One region of the Micromonospora sp. WMMB482 genome, then DNA from elsewhere that is predicted to be linked to it. Evidence: riboswitches for the same ligand, from Rfam matches in the RefSeq annotation. Region 1 holds a riboswitch; each other region holds the start of a gene.
The links. Region 1 has a riboswitch for cobalamin ahead of KSK32_RS24525 (ribonucleoside-diphosphate reductase subunit alpha). Riboswitches for the same ligand answer to the same signal wherever they lie in the genome.
Positions count from the first base shown of each region.

Region 2: it holds a riboswitch for cobalamin, as region 1 does, so the genes downstream of both, KSK32_RS23975 (class I SAM-dependent methyltransferase) here and KSK32_RS24525 (ribonucleoside-diphosphate reductase subunit alpha) in region 1, are expected to answer to the same signal.
Region 3: it holds a riboswitch for cobalamin, as region 1 does, so the genes downstream of both, metE (5-methyltetrahydropteroyltriglutamate--homocysteine S-methyltransferase) here and KSK32_RS24525 (ribonucleoside-diphosphate reductase subunit alpha) in region 1, are expected to answer to the same signal.

Region 1 covers NZ_JAHOPD010000020.1:4,973,509-4,977,749, forward strand. Annotated here, with positions in the region: gene KSK32_RS24525 (ribonucleoside-diphosphate reductase subunit alpha) at 1-2,262, opposite strand, end outside; cobalamin riboswitch at 2,377-2,593, opposite strand; gene KSK32_RS24530 (PrsW family intramembrane metalloprotease) at 2,713-3,516, shown strand; gene KSK32_RS24535 (LysE family translocator) at 3,588-4,211, opposite strand; gene KSK32_RS24540 (acyl-CoA thioesterase) at 4,215-4,241, opposite strand, start outside.
Region 2 covers NZ_JAHOPD010000020.1:4,842,783-4,847,023, forward strand. Annotated here, with positions in the region: gene meaB (methylmalonyl Co-A mutase-associated GTPase MeaB) at 1-970, shown strand, start outside; gene KSK32_RS23975 (class I SAM-dependent methyltransferase) at 897-1,640, opposite strand; cobalamin riboswitch at 1,769-1,989, opposite strand; gene aceB (malate synthase A) at 2,075-3,682, opposite strand; gene aceA (isocitrate lyase) at 3,679-4,241, opposite strand, start outside.
Region 3 covers NZ_JAHOPD010000020.1:4,835,283-4,839,523, reverse strand. Annotated here, with positions in the region: gene KSK32_RS23960 (methylmalonyl-CoA mutase family protein) at 1-1,165, opposite strand, end outside; cobalamin riboswitch at 1,342-1,534, shown strand; gene metE (5-methyltetrahydropteroyltriglutamate--homocysteine S-methyltransferase) at 1,651-3,888, shown strand; gene KSK32_RS23950 (alkaline phosphatase PhoX) at 3,958-4,241, opposite strand, start outside.

The DNA.
Region 1 (4,241 bases):
ACGGGAACGCAGGTAGTAGGTGGTCTTCAGCCCGGCCTTCCAGGCGTACAGGTACATCGAGGACAGCTTGCCGATGGTCGGCGCGCTCAGGAACAGGTTCAGCGACTGGGACTGGTCGATGAACGGGGCGCGCGCGGCGGCCAGGTCGATCAGCGCCCGCTGCGGCAGCTCCCACGCGGTGCGGAACAGCTCCCGCACCTCGATTGGCAGCTCGGTGATGTCCTGCACCGAGCCCTCGGCCCGCTTGATCCGGTCGCGGACCTGCGGCGTCCACAGCCCACGCGCCTTCAGCTCCCGCACCAGGTACGTGTTGACCTGGAGGAACTCCCCGGACATGGTCTCGCGCTTGAACAGGTTGGACACCTGCGGCTCCACGCACTCGTAGCAGCCGGCGATGGACGCGATGGTGGCGGTCGGCGCGATCGCCACCAGCAGCGAGTTGCGCAGCCCGTGCTCGCCGATGCGCAGCCGCAGCGCCGCCCACCGGTCGACCTGGGTGAGGTCCGCGCCCCACAGGTCCGGGTGCAGGTCACCCTTGGCGGCCCGGGTCTGCGGGTACGCCGGATGCGGGCCGAACTGCTCGGCCAGCCCGGCGGAGGTCTCCAGCGCGGTCAGCAGGATCTCCTCCTGCACGCGGGTGGACAGCTCCTTGGCCTGCGCCGAGTCGAACGGCAGGCGCAGCGTGAAGAAGGCGTCCTGCAACCCCATCAGGCCGAGCCCGACCGGCCGCCAGCGCGGGTTCGACGCCGCCGCCTGCTCGGCCGGGTAGTAGTTGATGTCGATCACCCGGTCGAGGAAGACCACTGCCGTGCGGACCGTCGCGCGCAGCCGCTCCCAGTCCACCCCGTCGGCGGTGACGTGGGCGCCGAGGTTCACCGAGCCGAGGCTGCACACGGCGGTCTCGGCGTCGTCGTTGACCTCCAGGATCTCGGTGCACAGGTTGGACAGGTGGATGACGTTGCCCGGCTCACCGGTCTGGTTGGACAACCGGTTCGACGCGTCCTTGAACGTCATCCAGCCGTTGCCGGTCTGCGCGAGCGTGCGCATCATCCGCCCGTACAGGTCCCGGGCCCGCACCGTGCGGACCGCCTTCTTCTCGGCGGCCCGGTACGCGGAGTCGAACGCCTCGCCGTACAGGTCGGGCAGCTCCGGGGCGTCCGACGGGTCGACCAGCGACCACTCGCCGTCGGCCTCGACCCGGCGCATGAACTCGTCCGGGATCCAGTTGGCCAGGTTGAGGTTGTGCGTACGCCGGGACTCCTCGCCGGTGTTGTCCCGCAGCTCCAGGAACTCCTCCACGTCCGGGTGCCACGGCTCCAGGTAGACGCAGGCCGCACCCTTGCGCCGGCCGCCCTGGTTGACCGCGGCCACCCCGGCGTCGAGCGTCTTGAGGAACGGCACGATGCCGTTGGACCGGCCGTTCGTGCCCCGGATCAGCGCGCCCCGGCCGCGCACCCGCGACCAGGAGATGCCGATGCCGCCGGAGAACTTCGACAGCTTCGCCACCTGGTGGTACCGCTCGTAGATCGAGTCCAGCTCGTCGCGCGGCGAATCGACCAGGAAGCACGACGACATCTGGGTGTGCCGGGTGCCGGAGTTGAACAGCGTGGGGGAGCTGGGCAGGTAGGCCAGGGCGGACATCAGCCGGTAGAAGCCGACCGCCTCGCCCGGGGTGCGGGACAGCCCGCAGGCCACCCGCAGCAGCCAGTACTGCGGCGTCTCCACCACCAGCCGGGACTCCGGGTGCCGCAGCAGGTAGCGGTCCGCCACCGTGCGCAGTCCGAAGTACTCGAACCGCAGGTCGCCGTCCGGGTCCACGGCGTCGTCCAGCTTGCGGGCGTGCCGGGCCACGAACGCCGCCGTCTCGTCGCCGATCAGCCCCAGCCCGTGCGCGTACGCGATCGACTGGCTGAAGCTCGCCACGCCCTGACCGCGGACCTCCTTGTCCACGTACGCGGCCAGCAGCCGCGCCGCCAGCTTCGAGTACTGCGGCTCCTCGCCGATCAGCTCCGCCGCGGTCTGGATCGACAACCGGTCCAGCTCGGCGGTGGTCGCCCCGTCGTAGAGCCCGCTTATCGTCTTGGTGGCCACCCGCAGCGGGTCCACCTCGTCCAGGTCGGCGACCCAGCGCTCCACCGCCCGGACGATCTTGTTGACGTCCACCGGCTCGGTGTCGCCGTCGCGCTTGCGTACCCGCATCGCCGGCCGGCGGACCTCGGACCCGCCGGTGCCGGACGGGGGACTCTCCTGTACGACAGTCATGACCTCTCCTCGCTGTCACCGTCTGGAGACGGCGGGAGACGCCAACGGGCGCGGCGCACGGCCGGCCCGGCTGCTGGCGTCGGTCGTCCCGCGCGACCTCCGACCGCCGTACGCGGAGGCGTACGGCGCGCTGGCAGGTCTTCGGACTCGCGGGCCCGACCGGGGTCGCCGGTCGCCTACCGGCCGTCGCTTCCCAGGCCGGTGGCCCAGTGCTGTTGACGGCTGTCGTTCCCACTCACCGCTGCGGGGCAGTCCCGGACTTCCACCGGGTTCCCTCTTGCCTCGGCCCCGCCCCGAAGGGCTCGGCCGAACCAGCTGCGGCACCACCATATATGGCGGTGAGGGCTCCCGTGCAACACCAGATGTCGTGTCGGCGTGTCGGATTGATCTCACCGTCCACAGTGCCCACCCCGATTCGGGCGCGGCGCGGCGGGCGCGATACTCGGCGGTATGGGGAATACCGGGCGCCGCTGGGCGTGGGTGGCGGTCCTGCTCGTCGGCGTCGGGCTCCACCTGCTGGTGCTGGAGACACTCGCCGGCACCGGGACCGTCACGTTCGTACCGGCGCTGATCGTGCTCGGCGCGTCCGTCGCGCCCGCCACGTTCCTGACCTTCGCCCAGGGGAGGCCGGCGCGCCGCCCGGTCCCCGGCTCCGTCGTCGGCGTCGCCGCGCTGCTCGGCGGCGTGATCGGCGTGGTCGCCGCCGGCTGGCTGGAGTACGGCACACTGCACCGCCTCGGCGTCCTGCCGATGGCGCTCGTCGGGCTGGCCGAGGAGACCGCCAAGCTGATCGTGCCGGCCGGCATCCTGCTGCTGTGGCGGCGGCACCCGTCCCCGGCGCAGGGGCTGGTGATCGGCGTGGCCTCCGGCGCCGGGTTCGCCGCGCTGGAGACCATGGGCTACGCGTTCGCCGCGTTCGTCGGGTCGCAGGGCAGTCTCGGCGCGGTCGAGCAGACGCTGCTGGTACGCGGTCTCACCGCGCCTGCCGCGCACCTGGCCTGGACCGGGCTGACCGCCGCCGCGTTGTTCACGTTCGCCGCCGCCCCCGGCGGCCGGAAGCTGGCGGCGTTCCTGCTCACCTTCGCCGCCGCCGTCACGCTGCACACCTGCTGGGACACGTTCGGCACCCAGCCCGCGTACGTGTTCATCGGCGGCGTGTCGCTGGGCTGGGTGCTGCTGCGCCTGCACCTGGACCGAGAGCGGCCGGCCCTGCCCGGCACGCCGGCGGAGTCGCCGCTGGAGACGGCGTCATGATCATCGCCAGTTCGCCGAGGTGGCGGGGTCGGAGCACCTCTGATGCCGCCACCTCGGCGTGACGGAGTCGATCAGCCGGCGGCCAGCCGCACGCCGAGCGCCACGAAGGCGACCGCGCAGAGCCGGTCGACGCGCCGCGACCAGCGGCTGTCGCCCCACCGGCTGGCGAACCGCCCGGCGCCCACGCCGAGCGCCAGGTCCACGGCGAGCTGCACCGCGACGAACAGCACGCCGAGCAGCACCAGTTGCGCCGCCACCGGGCCCGCCTCGGGCCGGACGAACTGCGGCAGGAACGCCACACTGAACAGGATCATCTTCGGGTTGAGCAGGTTCGTCAGCAGCCCGCGCCGGAACGCCCGACCGGCGCCGCCGTCCGGCCGGTCCGCACGCGCGCCGGGCCGGCCCGTGCCGCGCAGCGCCCGCAGGCCCAGCACGATCAGGTACGCCGCACCGGCCCACCGGATCGCGGTGAACAGCACCGGAGACGCGGCGATGACGGTGGCGAGCCCGGCCACCACGGCGGCGACGTGCACCGCCTCCCCGGCGGCGACCCCGAGCGCGGCCACCGCGCCCGCCCGCGGGCCGTACCGGGTGGCGTTGGCGAGCACGAACATCATGTCCGGCCCCGGGGTGAGCATGAGCACCACGATGGCGGCCAGATAGCCGGCGAGCGTGGCCGCTGAGAGTCCGAGCACCGCTCAGCCCTCCCCGGCGCCGTCGAGCAG
Region 2 (4,241 bases), 130 kb from region 1:
GTCCACCCGGCCCGATCATCGGGCGTCGGCCCAGCGGCTGCTGGCAGCGCTCACCCCGCACGCCGGTGGCGCCCGTCGCGTCGGCATCACCGGGGTGCCCGGAGTCGGCAAGTCCACGTTCGTCGACGCGCTCGGCTGCCGCCTGACCGGCGACGGGCACCGGGTGGCGGTGCTCGCGGTCGACCCGTCGTCCACCCGCACCGGCGGGAGCATCCTCGGCGACAAGACCCGCATGGCCCGCCTCGCCGTCGACCCGGCCGCGTTCGTGCGGCCCTCGCCGACGGCCGGGACGCTCGGCGGCGTCGCGAAGGCCACCCGGGAGGCGATCGTGGTGGTGGAGGCCGCCGGCTACGACGTGGTTCTGGTCGAGACCGTCGGCGTCGGCCAGTCCGAGACCACTGTCGCCGAGATGGTCGACTCGTTCCTGCTGCTCACCCTGGCCCGCACCGGCGACCAACTGCAGGGGATCAAGAAGGGCGTGCTGGAACTCGCCGACGTGATCGCGGTCAACAAGGCCGACGGACCGCACGCGACCGACGCCCGCCGGGCCGCCCGGGAACTGGCCGGCGCGCTTCGCCTGCTGCATCCGGAGGGCGGCTGGCAGACCCCCGTGGTCACGTGCAGCGCCCTTGAGGAGACCGGCCTCGACGAGGTGTGGCAGCAGATCCGCCACCACCAGGACATACTGGCCGCCTCCGGCGAGCTGGCCGAGCGGCGCCGACGACAGCAGCTCGGCTGGGTCTGGGCGACGGTGCGCGCCGAACTGCTCGACCGCCTCCGCGCCCATCCCACCGTGCGGGCCCTCACCCCGCAGGTCGAGCGAGACGTCCTTGCCGGCACGCTCACCCCGGCTCTCGCCGCCGAGCGGTTGCTGGCCGGTTTCGCCGACCCGGCCGTCACACCGGGCACACCACCAGACCCAGCTGCGCCGGGTAGCGGTACTGCCAGTGGCCGGACGGAGTCCGGCTGAGCATCGGCGCGAGCAGGTCCAGCAGTCGCGCGGCCAGTGGCCCGGGCAGCGTCCGCCCGGCCACCCGCGCGGCCAGTTCGGCCTCGTCGGCCCCGGTGACGCCGCGGACCGCGGTCACCGTCCGCACGTCGGCGGTCAGGCCCAGTTCGGCGAGCGTTCCGGCGATGAGCAGGTGCCGTGGCACCGGCCGGGTCACCGGCGCGCCGAGCAGCGCCGTCAGGACCTGCTCGTGCGGCGCGGGGGCGCCGGCCTCGTCGGCACAGAGCAGCAACCGGCCGGCGTGCAGCACCATGGCGCGCAACGCGGCCGGCAGGTCGTGGTGCCGGCGCAGCGTCCCGACGCTCACCACCACGTCGTGGTGCGGGAGTGCCGTGTGCGGCCAGAGCGCGCGTACCGTTTCGACTGTGACGCCGTAGCGCCGGGCGTCGTCCGCCACCCGGGCGAGGCGTCCCGGCGACGGGTCGACGACCGTGACGTGGGCGCCGGCCCGGGCGGCCACCGCCGCGAAATCGTCGGCGGCGATGTCGAGCACGGTCTCACCCGGGCCGATGTAGGAGGCCAGCATTCGTGACACGTCCGGGTCGAGCGGGCCGGTGTACTCCGGCTCGCCGCCGGCCACCGCATGCCAGGCATCGGCGAACCCGTAGCCGGGCGCGGTCGAGAACGTCATCTGCCTGGGATCCTTCCCTCGAGGTCCGGTACGGCTCACCGGCGGTCCGGGGAAAGGTGACGGCAGGGTCGGGTGACTGGTCGCCCGCCTCGCCCTGGCCCTCCCGCGAGGCCGTCGGCGGCGTGCGTGGTCACGCACGCGGTGCAGGCAGGTCTTCGGACTCGCGGGCGTGATCGGACAGTGCCGATCTCCTAGTGGCCGTCGCTTCCCGGGCGCCGAGGGCGTCCAGTGCGTGTGACGGCGGTCGTTCCCACTCACCGCTGCGGGGCAGTTCCGGATTCGCACCGGATTCCCTCTTGCGACGCCCGGACCGTCAAAGCCCGCGCGAACCAGCACCGTGGGCCATCGTAGGGCACCCCGGTGACGGGACCGGCGGGCTGTGGCACGGCCGGGAGGGCTCTGTCACATCCCTCCCGGCCGCGGCGTCCCGCCGGTCAGCCGGCCGTCGCCACCTGTCCCCGCGGTGCGAGGTGCCGGGCGTACGCGCCGGTGGTGAAGAACGCCGGCAGGTCCTCGCCGAGCGCGGTGTCCTCGACGATCCGCGCCGCCTGTCCGGCGCGCTCGCGGTCGGCGTCGCCGCGGCCGGCGGTCAGCGCGGCCAGTTCCTCGGCGAGGACCGACCGGACGAGGTCCTCGGTGACGCAGCCGCCGCCGGCCAACGGGGTGCGGTGGTGCAGCCACTGCCAGACCTGGCAGCGGGCGATCTCGGCGGTCGCCGCGTCCTCCATCAGGTTCCACAGCGCCACCGCGCCGGTGCCGGCGAGCCAGGCGTCGACGTAGCGCAGCGCGACCGCGATGTCGGACTGCAGCCCGGCGGCGGTGACCTGGCCCGGGGTCTTGTCGACGGCGAGCAGGTCGGTGGCGGTGACGTCGACGTCGTCGCGAAGCCGGTCGAGCTGGTTCGGGCGGTCGCCCAGCACCGCGTCGAACTCATCCCGGCACACGTCGACCAGGCCCGGGTGCGCGACCCAGGAGCCGTCGAATCCGTCGCCTGCCTCCCGCCGCTTGTCCGCGCGCACCCGGCGTAGCGCCGTCTCGTTGACCTCGGCGTCGCGGCTGGGGATGACCGCGGCCATCCCGCCGATCGCGTGCGCGCCGCGCCGGTGGCAGGTCGCGACCAGCAGTTCGGTGTACGCGCGCATGAACGGCACCGTCATGGTGACCTCGGAGCGGTCCGGCAGGACGAAGTCCGGCCACTGCCCGAAGTTCTTGATGATGCTGAAGATGTAGTCCCAGCGCCCGGCGTTGAGCCCTGCCGAGTGCTCCCGCAGCTCGTAGAGGATCTCCTCCATCTCGAACGCGGCCGTGATCGTCTCGATCAGCGTGGTGGCCCGGATGGTGCCCTGGGGCAGGTCGAGGTACCGCTGGGCGAAGACGAACACGTCGTTCCACAGCCGCGCCTCGCGGTGGCCCTCCAGCTTCGGCAGGTAGAAGTAGGGGCCGGCGCCGATGTCGAGCTGCCGGCGGGCGCAGTGGAACAGGTACAGGCCGAAGTCGAAGAGGCTGGCGGAGATCGGGCGCCCGTCCACCACGACGCCCTTCTCCACCAGGTGCCAGCCGCGCGGCCGGACCACGATCGTGGCCAGGTCGTCGCCGAGGGCGTACCGCTTGCCGCGCGCGTCGGTGAAGTCGATCCGCCGGTCCAGCGCGTCGATCAGGTTGAGCTGTCCGGAGACGACGTTGTGCCAGGTGGGGGCCGTGGCGTCCTCGAAGTCGGCGAGCCACACCTGCGCCCCCGAGTTGAGCGCGTTGACAGTCATCTTGCGGTCGGTGGGCCCGGTGATCTCGACCCGCCGGTCGAGCAGACCGGGCGCGGGTGGCGCGACCCGCCAGGTGGGATCGGCGCGGATCGCGGCGGTCTCCGGCAGGAAGTCGGGCAGTTGACCGGTCGCGTACCGGTCGCGCCGGGCGCGGCGGGTGTCCAGCAGGGCCACGCGGCGGGCGGCGAACTCGCTGTCCAGCGCCACCAGGAACTCCAGCGCCCCGGGGGTGAGGACCTCGTCGAACCGTTCGGCCACCGGACCGATGATCTGGTGTCTCATGCGAACTGCTCCTCCTCGGTGGAGCCGCGCAGCGCAGTGGTCTCGGCCGCCGGGTTGAGCACGGTGCTGATCAGGTCGAAGTAGCCGGTGCCGACCTCCCGCTGGTGCTTGACCGCTGTGTAACCGGCCGCCTCGGCGGCGAACTCCCGCTCCTGCAACGCGACGTACGCGGACATGCCCTCGGTGGCGTAGCCGCTGGCCAGATCGAACATCGAGTGGTTGAGCGCGTGGAAACCGGCCAGGGTGATGAACTGGAACTTGTATCCCATGTGGCCCAGCTCCCGCTGGAACTTGGCGATCGTCGCGTCGTCGAGGTGCTTGCGCCAGTTGAACGACGGCGAGCAGTTGTAGGACAGCATCTGGTCCGGGTACTCGGCCTTGATCGCCTCGGCGAACCGGCGGGCGACCTCCAGGTCCGGGGTGCTGGTCTCCATCCACAGCAGGTCGGCGTGCGGCGCGTAGGCCAGGCCCCGGGCGATGCACGGCTCGATGCCGTCGCGGACCCGGTAGAAGCCTTCGGCGGTGCGCTCGCCGGTGACGAACGGCTGGTCCCGCTCGT
Region 3 (4,241 bases), 140 kb from region 1:
CGAACCACGAGCCGCCCGACGGGTCGACCACCCGGCCCACGTTCGCCTCCTCCAGCAGCAGCGACTGGGTGTTGCGGGCGATCCGCCTGGCGAAACCGTCCGGCAGTCCCAGGCAGTGGTCGAACGGCTGCACGGTCACCGCCTCCGCGCCGCCCACACCGGCGGCGAAACAGGCCAGCGTGGTACGCAGCATGTTCACCCACGGATCGCGGGCGGTCATCATCGCGGTGGACGTGACCGCGTGCTGACGTTGCGCACCGTGCTCCGGCACCCCGCACACCTGCGCCACCCGCGCCCACAGCCGGCGGCCCGCCCGCAACTTCGCGATCGTGGCGAACTGGTCCGCGGTCGCCGAGTACCGGAACTCCAGCTGCCCGAACGCGGCCGGCACGCTCAACCCGGCGGCCGTGAGGTCCCGCAGGTACGCCACGCCGGCGGCGACCGCGCAGCCGAGTTCCTGCGCGTCCGAGGCGCCCGCGTCGTGGAACACCGTCGCATCGACCGTCATCGACCGCAGTCCCGGGAAACCCTCGGCGCAGCGGCGGGCCCACTCGTCCGCCGGCCCCTCCCACCGCCGTCCGGTGCGCGCCCGCCATCCGAGCGGATCCACACCGAGGTTCCCCCGCACCTTCGCCGGTGGCACCTGCCGCTCGGTGAGCAGCGCGAACCACGCCGGCACCGCGTCGACCGCGGCGGCGCCGGCGTCGAGCACGATCCCGGCCAGATCCAGGTAGACGTTCTCCAGCACGCCCGGCAACCCGGCCGCCGGTACGCCGTCCTCGCCGAGCACCAGCCACAGCGACGTGGCCCCGTTCTCCAGGTCCGCGCCGACCGCCTCGGCGGTGACCTTCGGGTCCGGGTCGGCGTGCCGCTGCCGGATGTCCCACCCCGCCGGCACCGCGCCGGCCGCCCGCGCACCCCGGGTATACGGGAACAGCCCCGGCGGCGCGGGCGTCGGCGTCGGATCGTCGGCGGTGTACAGCGGCGCGAGCGTGACGTCGTCGTAGCCTTGGTGAGCCAGCAACTCCTCGACCGCGTCCAGCGGGGTGTCCTCGCCCGCGAGCCCGGACCTGCGCAGCACCCCCAGGGCGAGTCGCTGCCACTGCTCACGCCCAGCGGCCGGGAAATCGGCGGCGAGGGATAACGTCTCTGACGGCACCGTCATGCCGGGATGGTAAAGGCCGCCGGCTCGGACCGGACCGGGATGTGACGACATCAACTGCGCTGCCGGGGCAGCGTCCGTCGATCGGCGACCATGGTTGTTCCGGCCCGCGTCCCGCGCCTCGGACATCACCCCGCGTGCCGCGAATCGGCGTCGTACGATCCTGGGCGGTGCTGGTGTGCCTCTCCCGCCGCGCGGGTGAGGCGCCGTAAGAGGGAACCCGGTGGGAGACCGGGACTGCCCCGCAGCGGTGAGTGGGAACGACCGCCGTCAACGAAGCACTGGACCGCGAGGTCCGGGAAGCGACGGCCAGTAGGCGACCTGGTGTCATGCCCGCGAGTCCGAAGACCTGCCCGCACTGCGCGTACCGCCGGTGCGCGCCGTCGGCGGCCTCTCGGGAGGGCCAGGGCGGAAAGCCGGTACGCGACAGCCGTACCCCGCCTTCCCTTTCCCGCGTGGCCGCCAGGCACCTCGAGGGAAGGACCACAGTGACAACCTCATTCGGGCAGAGCACCGTACTCGGCTACCCCCGCATCGGCGCGCACCGCGAGCTGAAGAAGGCGGTCGAGGCCTACTGGGCCGGCGCGCTGGACGCCGCCACCCTGCACGAGACCGCCGCCGGGCTGCGGGCGCAGGTGTGGCGGACGCTGCGCGACGCGCGCCTGGACGCCATCCCGTCCAACACCTTCTCCTACTACGACCACATGCTCGACACCGCCGTCGCCCTCGGTGCGATCCCGCAGCGGTTCACCCGCCTCGGCCTCGACGAACTCGACACCTACTTCGCCATGGCCCGCGGCGTCGACGCCGAACCGGCGCTGGAGCTGACCAAGTGGTTCGACACCAACTACCACTACCTGGTCCCGGAGATCGACGCCGACACCGCCTTCACCGCCCACCCCGCCAAGGCGCTCAGCGAGTACACCGAGGCCCGGAACCTGGGTATCACCACCCGCCCGGTGCTGGTGGGGCCGGCCACGTTCCTGCTGCTGGCCAAGGGCGCCGACCCGTTCGCCCGCCTCGACGACCTCGTCGACACCTACGCGGAGATCCTCACCGCGCTCGCCGGAGCCGGCGTGCCGTGGGTGCAACTCGACGAGCCCGCCTACGTCGCCGACCGCTCCCCGGCCGAGATCGACGGCCTCCGCCGCGCCTACCGCCGCCTCGGCGACCTGGCGGACCGGCCGCGGATCTTCGTCGCCAGCTACTTCGGCCACCTGGGCGACGCCCTGCCCGCGCTGCTCGACACCCCGGTCGAGGCAGTCGGCGTCGACCTGGTCGCCGGGCGGGAGAACCTGGACCGGCTCGCCGCCGCCGGCCCGCTGGGCGGGAAGACTATCGTCGCCGGGCTGGTCGACGGCCGCAACGTCTGGCGTACGGATCTACGCGCCGCCATCGCCGCCGGGGCCACCGTCGCCGCGCTGGCCGACCACGTCTCGGTGTCCACGTCCTGCTCGCTGCTGCACGTACCCGTGGACCTGGCCGCCGAGACCCGCCTGGACCCGCGGCTGGCCGGCCGGCTGGCGTTCGCCCGCCAGAAGGTCGACGAGGTGGTCCTGCTCGGCCGCGCGCTGCGCGACGGCACGACGACCCTGCCCGCGCCGCTGCCGGCCGCACCGGCGTCGTGGCGCCACGACGACATCCGCGGACGCCTCACCGCGCTACGCCCCGACGACCGGCAACGCGGCGACTACGCCCAGCGCGCCGACCGCCAGCAGCGCCGCCTCGGCCTGCCCGACCTGCCCACCACCACGATCGGCTCGTTCCCCCAGACCGCCGAGCTGCGCGCGGCACGCGCCGCGCACCGGGCCGGCACCCTCGACGACGCCGGCTACACCGATCGGATGCGCACCGAGGTCGCCCACGTCATCCGGCTGCAGGAGGACCTGGGCCTGGACGTGCTCGTGCACGGCGAGCCGGAACGCAACGACATGGTCCAGTACTTCGGCGAGCAGCTCGACGGGTTCGCCGCCACGGACCACGGCTGGGTGCAGTCCTACGGCACCAGATGCGTGCGCCCGCCCGTCATCTTCGGTGACGTGGCCCGCCGGGCACCCATGACCGTCGCCTGGTCCACCTACGCCCAGTCGCTGACCGGCAAACCCGTCAAAGGCATGCTCACCGGCCCGGTCACCATCCTCGCCTGGTCCTTCGTCCGCGACGACCAGCCACTCGCCGACACCGCCGACCAGGTCGCCCTCGCCCTGCGCGACGAGTGCCGCGACCTGGAGACCGCCGGTATCCGCGTCATCCAGGTCGACGAACCCGCGCTAAGGGAGACCCTGCCGTTACGCCGCGACCAGCAGCAGACCTACCTCGACTGGGCGGTCGGCGCGTTCCGGCTGGCCACCAGCGGCGTCTCCGACGACACCCAGATCCACACCCACCTCTGCTACTCCGAGTTCGGCGAGGTCATCACCGCCATCGACGCCCTCGACGCCGACGTGACCAGCATCGAGGCGTCACGCTCCAAGATGGAGATCCTCGACGACCTCGCCGCGATCGGGTACCGGCGCGGTGTCGGACCCGGCGTCTGGGACATCCACTCCCCCCGCGTACCGCCCCACGACGAGGTCGTCGACGCGCTGCGCCGCGCCGTCGCCGCGGTCCCCGCCCGCCGGCTCTGGGTCAACCCCGACTGTGGCCTGAAGACCCGCACCTACCCCGAGGTCGAGGCGTCCCTGCGACACCTCGTCGCCGCCGCGGCCGAGGTACGGCAGGGCTGACAACGGCTCCGGGTGGCCGTCACGAACGGCCACCCGGGGCCCGTGCGGGTCAGCGCGGCCGGGAACCCGTCATCGGCGGAACGGACCGGTGACGCAGTAGGTGATGCCGCCGGAGGACGAGCCGGTCGTGCCGCGTTGCGACGAGAAGTACAGCCGGTCCCCGGCCGGGGTGAACGCCGGTCCCGTGATCTCCGAGCCGCTCTGCCCGGTGATCCGCAGGAAGACGGAGATCTTGTCGTCCGGCGTGATCATGCAGATCTCCATGTTGCCGCCGTCCTCGGCGACGTACAGGTCACCGGCCGTCGACCCGGTGATGTTGTCGACGCCGGTCAGCGGTGCGGCACCGGAGGTGA